Regions from separate parts of the Arthrobacter sp. 05L428 genome, predicted to be linked through region 3. Evidence: riboswitches for the same ligand, from Rfam matches in the RefSeq annotation. Region 3 holds a riboswitch; each other region holds the start of a gene.
The links. A riboswitch is a leader RNA that binds a small molecule or an ion and turns the genes downstream of it on or off. The one in region 3 is predicted to bind cyclic di-AMP.
Positions count from the first base shown of each region.

Region 1: another riboswitch for cyclic di-AMP. It lies ahead of AC1DH3_RS09080 (M23 family metallopeptidase); the one in region 3 lies ahead of AC1DH3_RS05285 (hypothetical protein).
Region 2: another riboswitch for cyclic di-AMP. It lies ahead of AC1DH3_RS08230 (aggregation-promoting factor C-terminal-like domain-containing protein); the one in region 3 lies ahead of AC1DH3_RS05285 (hypothetical protein).

Region 1 is NZ_JBFTNW010000003.1:96,206-98,459, forward strand. It holds gene AC1DH3_RS09075 (iron-dependent transcriptional repressor DtxR) at 238-930, shown strand; cyclic di-AMP (ydaO/yuaA leader) riboswitch at 1,073-1,292, shown strand; gene AC1DH3_RS09080 (M23 family metallopeptidase) at 1,297-2,115, shown strand.
Region 2 is NZ_JBFTNW010000002.1:393,667-395,920, reverse strand. It holds gene AC1DH3_RS08235 (glycosyltransferase family 39 protein) at 1-846, shown strand, start outside; cyclic di-AMP (ydaO/yuaA leader) riboswitch at 1,081-1,261, shown strand; gene AC1DH3_RS08230 (aggregation-promoting factor C-terminal-like domain-containing protein) at 1,260-1,982, shown strand; gene AC1DH3_RS08225 (VOC family protein) at 2,116-2,254, opposite strand, start outside.
Region 3 is NZ_JBFTNW010000001.1:1,136,145-1,138,398, forward strand. It holds gene AC1DH3_RS05275 (DNA alkylation repair protein) at 1-343, shown strand, start outside; gene AC1DH3_RS05280 (hypothetical protein) at 346-600, opposite strand; cyclic di-AMP (ydaO/yuaA leader) riboswitch at 802-967, shown strand; gene AC1DH3_RS05285 (hypothetical protein) at 972-1,745, shown strand; gene AC1DH3_RS05290 (dihydrofolate reductase family protein) at 1,829-2,254, opposite strand, start outside.

The DNA of each region.
Region 1 (2,254 bases), on a different contig from region 3:
TCTGCCCGACGGCCCCACGCGGGCGGGAATAAAGCCCGTCATAGTCCGGTCATTGAGACGGCGGCGCGGCGCCGGGCGGGGCGTAGTCCACAGGTCCGCGCGGCAGCCCACAGATTATCCGGACTAATTCAAAATAGGCTAGGCTGTGCGGTGACGTACGGCGGATCTCGCCAGGGCGCAACCCGCACGCTGTACGGTGGGAATGACGCAAGGACGGCGCTCGAGGAGCTGAGCTGAATGACGGATCTGATCGATACCACCGAGATGTATCTCCGGACCATCCTGGAACTTGAAGAAGAGAACATCATCGCCCTCCGCGCCCGCATCGCCGAGCGGCTCCGTCACTCCGGCCCCACCGTTTCCCAGACCGTCGGCCGCATGGAGCGCGACGGCCTCGTGGTTGTCTCCGGCGACCGGCACCTTGAACTGACCGAAACGGGCCGGAAGCGCGCCATCGAGGTCATGCGTAAGCACCGCCTGGCCGAACGGCTGCTTGCCGACGTGATCGGGCTCGACTGGGCCTACGTCCATGAGGAAGCGTGCCGCTGGGAGCACGTGATGAGCGAACGGGTCGAGCGCCGCATTTTCGAAATGCTGGACCACCCGACCGTGTCCCCCTACGGGAACCCGATTCCCGGACTCGCCGAACTGGGCGGGCTTCCGATGCCGGACCGCGGCGCCGTGGTCAACCTGCTTGACGCCATGGCCGGCTACGGCGCCGACTCGCGGATCACCGTGAGCCGGCTGGCCGAGCCGATCCAGGTCGAGCCGGAGCTGCTGGTCCAGCTGGACGAGGGCGGAATCCGTCCGGGCGCCAGGGTGTCGCTGGAGCGGGTGGGGGAGTACATCTCGGTCCGGGTCCCCGACATTGAAGGCGCCCTCGAGCTGCCTCCCGAGGTCGCCGCCCATGTGTTCGTTACGCTCGGGTAACCTGGCGTCAAAATCCTTCCGCCGGACAGCCGGTAAGTTGTGCACAGGCGAGATAACGGAATTATTACCGCCTGCCTTAATCGCCTATAGTTGATGACTAGCACCGATACTAAAGCGTTATCTGATCCGGAGCCGAGCTCTGCCAGCGGATCAGCCGGCGATTCACCTTCTGGCAGAGGCGGGGGAACCACAACCGGCTGTTGATTCAACAGCCTTGGGGTGAAGTCCGCTAGCGGCAAGCAATTCAAACTGGGACCTCCGTGGATGCCCCTGCGTCTGGATGCTTGCACCGGCGGACCGGGTCTTTGATCTCTCTGACCCGAATCCGACAGCTAACTTCGCAGGCTATCCAGAGAGGAACCGTTCTTGACCACCCAGACCGTCAGGGGCCGCCGTCGTGCGACCGGTCCCGCTCCGGAGCCACGCCCGGCCGCCGTCGTCCTCGACGAGCGCCCGCGTGACGCGCACCGCGAAGCGCGCCGCGGCCGGCGCAGCGCGTTCCGTCAGGTAACAGACTTCGCCGCTGTCAGCGGCGTGGGGCAGAAGGCAGGCATTGCCCTGGCCGCCACGGGTTTGGTCCTCACCGTTACAGTTCCGGCCACCGGCCCCGTGATGGCCACCGATGCGGCCAGGTCCGGTTCGGTTTCCGCGGCGGCCCAGCCCGAGGTCAAGGCCCCGGCCGCCGAAATCAACTTCAACCGCACGGCCGTCACCACCAAGGGTGACCCGGACAGCAAGCTCAAGCAGTTGCTGAGCGCGCAGTCCGTCGGCAGCATCACCCGGGCAGCCTCCGCGGGCAGCCTCGGGGCGCCGCTGGATTCCATGGTCACGGCCTCGCCGTTCGGCTACCGGGTCAGTCCCATCACGGGAGCCGTCGGGGAATTCCACCGGGGCCAGGACTACGCGGCCCAGTGCGGCACTCCTGTACATGCCGCCGCGAGCGGCACCGTAACCTTTTCCGGCTGGCACCCCTACGGGGGCGGCAACCGGGTCGTGATCGACCATGGCAACGGCCTGGAGACCACGTACAACCACTTGTCGTCCTCCGACGTCCACGTGGGCCAGCAGGTCTCACGTGGCGATGTGGTGGCGATGAGCGGGACCACCGGCGCCTCCACCGGCTGCCACCTCCACTTCGAGGTGATGGTCAACGGGGAAGTTGTTGACCCGCTCGGCTGGCTTTAGCCAAGCCGAGGGACCACTCGCATTTCTGTGACACGCCGTGATCTGAATGTGACATTGAGTCCCAACTGCTGTACCGTATGAAGCACGCCAACTTCTCCGAAGTTGGCGCTCTTGAGTGGATTGCCTAACTCTGCCACCG
Region 2 (2,254 bases), on a different contig from region 3:
GGCACCGTGCATCCGTATTATGCCGTGGCACTGGCCCCCGCCGTCGCGGCCCTGGTGGGCATCGGCTCGGCGGAACTGTGGCGCGGCCGGACCCACTGGCCCGCTCGGATGGTCCTGGCCGTGACGGTGTTGGCTGCCTCGGTCTGGTCCGCTGTGCTCCTGGGCCGCGACCCGGCATGGCTGCCCGGGCTCCGGGTGATCGCCGTCGTCCTGGGCGTGCTGGCCGCCGCGGCGCTGCTGCTCCGGGTGGACAGCCTGGCAGCGCTCCCGGCCCGGCTCCGCAAAGCCGCTGCGGCCGGCGTCGTGGTCCTTTCGCTGCTGGCCGGCGGGCTCGGGACCACCGCCTGGACGCTGGCGACGGCGGCCCAGGCGCATTCGGGGTCAATCCCCACCTCCGGGCCCACCGCGTCCGCGATGGGCGGCGGCTTCGGGGCGGCGGGCAGGCCGGACGGCGACGGCGGGATCGCCGGTTCCAGCGGGGCGGCCGCCGGCGGGCCCGGCGGACCCGGCGCGGATACGGCGTCGGCTGAGCTGACAGCGTTGCTGAAGTCCTCCGGCGCCAAATGGTCCGGGATTGTCTCCGGCGCCACCCAGACCGCCAGCCTGGAACTCGCCACCGGCACCAATGTGATCGCGCTGGGCGGCTGGAACGGCGGCGACCCGTACCCCACGCTCGAGCAGTTCCAAGCGATGGTGGACCGCGGCGAGATCGGCTACTTCATCTCCGGCGGCATGGGCGGCCTGGGCGGGGGCCGCGGCGGCAACTCCGAGGTCGCCAGCTGGGTCGCTGCCAACTACCAGGCCCAGACCGTGGGGAACGCCACCGTGTACAAGCTGGCGAAGTAGGCTCCTCTCCCCGCTTGCCTCCGTCTCCGCCGCGCCGTTTCGACGGTTCCGTGCCCGCTMGATGCTTACCGGCGTCGAGCGGGCACGGAACCGTCGAAACGGGCACCCACGCGGCGGCCGTGAAGGCAAGACGCCGCTCCGCAGCAGGGGCCAGCCGTTACCTAAATGTGACATCTGATTGAAAGTCCGGTACCGTTTTAGGGTGCGGCCATCGATCTGGCCGCGTGTCCGGGCTGACGCCAAACTCTGCCGCTACCCGGATTCCCATGGACCAGGCAGAGACGGGGAACCCAGAGTTCCCGGGCATTCTGCATCCATGCACCCTTGGGGTTAAGCCGCCACGTCGAGATTCCGTGCGGCCGGATTTCGCATCCGAACCCGACAGCTAACTCCGTAGGCGTTGAGAGGCGAACATGACTGAAATCAAGGCACCCACGCGCCCAGAAGGCGCTAAACGCACGTCCGACGCCGAGCGCGCGCGCCACCGCGCCGAGCCGGCGAAGCACACTTCGAGCCCGTCCCGGCCCCGTGCCCGGACCAATGGCAAGCGCGCCGCCGTCGTAGCCACCGCTTTCGCCGTCCTGCTGGGGGCAGGGGCCGCGGGCCAGGCCTCCGGCACTGCCGCGCATACGGCCGAAGCGTCGAAAGACACTGCCGCGTCCCTGCAGACCCTGGACTTCGAACGCGTCGGCAGCAACACGCCCACCTCGCCCGCCCCGATGAGCGTGGAGGCCCAGGCCTCCAAAATCAAGCCCGCCAAGGCCCCGGCGGCCAAGGCGCCGGCTCCGGCTGCCAAGGCGCCTGCTCCCGCGAAGCCGGTCGCCATTGACGACCCCGCCGGTGCGCAGGCCTACGCCGCCTCTCAGCTGCCCGCCCACGGCTGGGCCCCGAGCGAGATGCAGTGCCTGATGAAGTTGTGGACCAGGGAGTCCGACTGGAAGACCACGGCTACCAACGCCAGCAGCGGCGCTTACGGCGTGGTCCAGTCGCTGCCCGCCGAAAAGATGGCCAGCGCCGGCGCCGATTACCGGACCAACTACCGGACCCAGATCAACTGGGGACTGCAGTACGTGCAGGACCGCTACGGTTCACCGTGCGGCGCCCTGAACTTCCACTACGCGAACAACTGGTACTAAGCGCGGCCGAGGCTGCAAGCCATGAGTGAGGCCCCGGATCTTGGGATCCGGGGCCTCACGTGCGCCTGCCGCGTGCGCCTGCCGCCGCGCCGCCTTCGGAATACGGGCCGCGCTACGGAACCGCGCCGCCGCGCTAGCCGTTCGGACGGTTGGGGATGTACTGCACCCCCCATTTGTTACCGTCGGGATCGGCGAAGTAGACGAAATGCCCCCAGTCCTGGACATCGATGTCGCTGACGTCCACACCGTTGTCCTTGAGTTGCTGGTGCGCC
Region 3 (2,254 bases):
GCTGGACAATTCGGACCTGACCCGGATCGAGGGTTTCCTGCGGACTGCGCGCCTGCGCGAGCTGGCCGATCCGCTGGCGACCGATGTCGTCGGGCCGCTGATTGCGGGACTGGACGGCCAAAACCGTTCCCGCGCGGAAACCGTGCTGGGCCGCTGGCTGCAGGACCCGGACGATTGGCTGCGGCGGGCGGCCCTGATGGCGCCGCTCCGCGAGCTACGGGCCGGTGGAGGGGATTGGGACCGTTACCGGCGCCAGGCCGGGCTGGCGGAGTCGGGCACCCCGGACGACGCCGGTCTGGTGAGGGAGGCGATCGCTGCCGTCACCTCCGGGATGGCGAAGTAGCGCTACGTGCCGGGCCGGCGCTCCACGACGGCATACGCCTTTCCGTCGAGGAACTGCCAGTCGGTCACCACCATAAAACCGAGCGCGTCCACACGGTCATTCAGGACGTGGATATCGAAGCCGCCGTCGCGCGGTTCCGCGTCCCACGTGGCTACGTGGATTTCCTTTCCCTCGAGAACCAGCAGCTCTGTGTTGACGTCGAAATCCTCCTGCGGCTGATCGCTGAGCTGGCAAATTGCGACACAGTGGCTGTTCATAACGGGGCCTCCGCTCGGGGAATGCTGGGTGCCCTCATCCTATGGCTGGCAGGTAGCAGCGTCCTAGGCTTTCTTCCGCGCCAGGACACGGCTCCGTTATCTGAATGTGACATTCCCGCCCGGGCCCGTTACCGTAGATGGGTGCCTGTTTGTTTCCGATACGGGCGCTCCCGAGCCGATTGCCTAACTCTGCCGCGGCCTGGGATCCGAATGCAACCTTTCTGGCAGAGACGGGGAAACCACTTTTGACCTGCAGTTTTAGCAGGTCTTGGGGTGAAGCCGCACAGCGCCCGCATTGACGGGCCCGCGGCCGGGTGCCTCCCATCCGAATCCGACAGCTCACCTCGCAGGCATTGGGAGAGGCTACAAACATGACTTCAAGCATTACTTCTGCGCGCCATCGTTCCGACGCATCCGCCGGACGGGCCTCAGCATTCTCGGGCAAATCAGGCACCATCGGTCGTCAGGCCGCAGTAATCTTCGCAGCCTCCGGCCTCGTCCTCACGAGCGGAATGGCAGCCAATGCAGCCGTTGCCCCGGCCGAAAACAAAACCGCCCCGGCTTCGTCGGTTGACGTCGGCAGCAAGGTCTCCGCGCCGGTTACCGCTGATTCCGCAGTTCAGATCAGCTTCGCCCGCCCGGCAGTCGCTACCACGCCGGCGCCCGTGATCGAGCAGCCTAAGCCCGTCACCGCCCCTGCGGTTGCCGCCGCTCCGGCTGTCGCGCCTGCCCCTGCTCCGGTGCTCGCGCCGGCAGCGCCGCAGGTCAGCGTTCAGGCGAAGGCGGCCGTGGCACCTGCCTCGGCAGCCGGCGGAGCCAACGCCGCGATGCTTTCGGCCGCCTACAGCCAGATCGGCATCACCCAGGACTGCACCGCCATGGTTGAGAAGGCCCTCGGTGCGGCCGGTATCCACGTGGGCGACCTCGGTCCCCAGCAGTTCATGGGCTACGGCAAGGTTGTGGGTGCCCCGCAGCCCGGCGACATGATCGTCCAGTCCGGCCACGTCGCCATCTACGCCGGTGACGGCATGGCCATCAGCGGTGGCATGAACGGCAGCAACCAGACGATCAAGCACCCGCTGTCCTGGCTGACCGCCACGGGTGGCGTGACCTTCGTCCGCGCCAGCGCACAGCAAAAAGCGTAAGAACCTCTTTCCAGGGCCGGTGGTCGGCTGCTAAACGGCAGCTGGCCACCGGCTTTTGCGCACGTTTACGCCGGCCGGTGAGCTCAGACGGCGTACCGCAGCAGGACGACGCCGTTGCCAAACGCGCGGGTGCCGGCGAGCGTGAGCGCGGTCCTGTCGTCTGCTGACTTGAACAAGGGATTCCCCCGCCCGATCAGCACCGGGTGGACATAAATCCAGTACCCGTCAATGAGCCCGAGCCGGCGGAAGGTATCGGCGAGGTCAGCCCCGCCCAGTGCCAAGTCGCCGCCGGGCTGCGCCTTCAGTTCCAGCACGTCATCGGCGACGACGTCGCGCACCACCGTGGTGTTCCAGTCGGCCCGTTCCAGCGTCCTGGAGTAGACAATCTTCGGCATGTCCCGCCAAATTTTGGCGAACTCGACCATAGCCGGTGTACTGGACGGATCCTGGTCCGCCGTCGGCCAGAAGTCGGCCATCAGTTCGTAGGTCACGCGGCCGTCCAGGAAGGC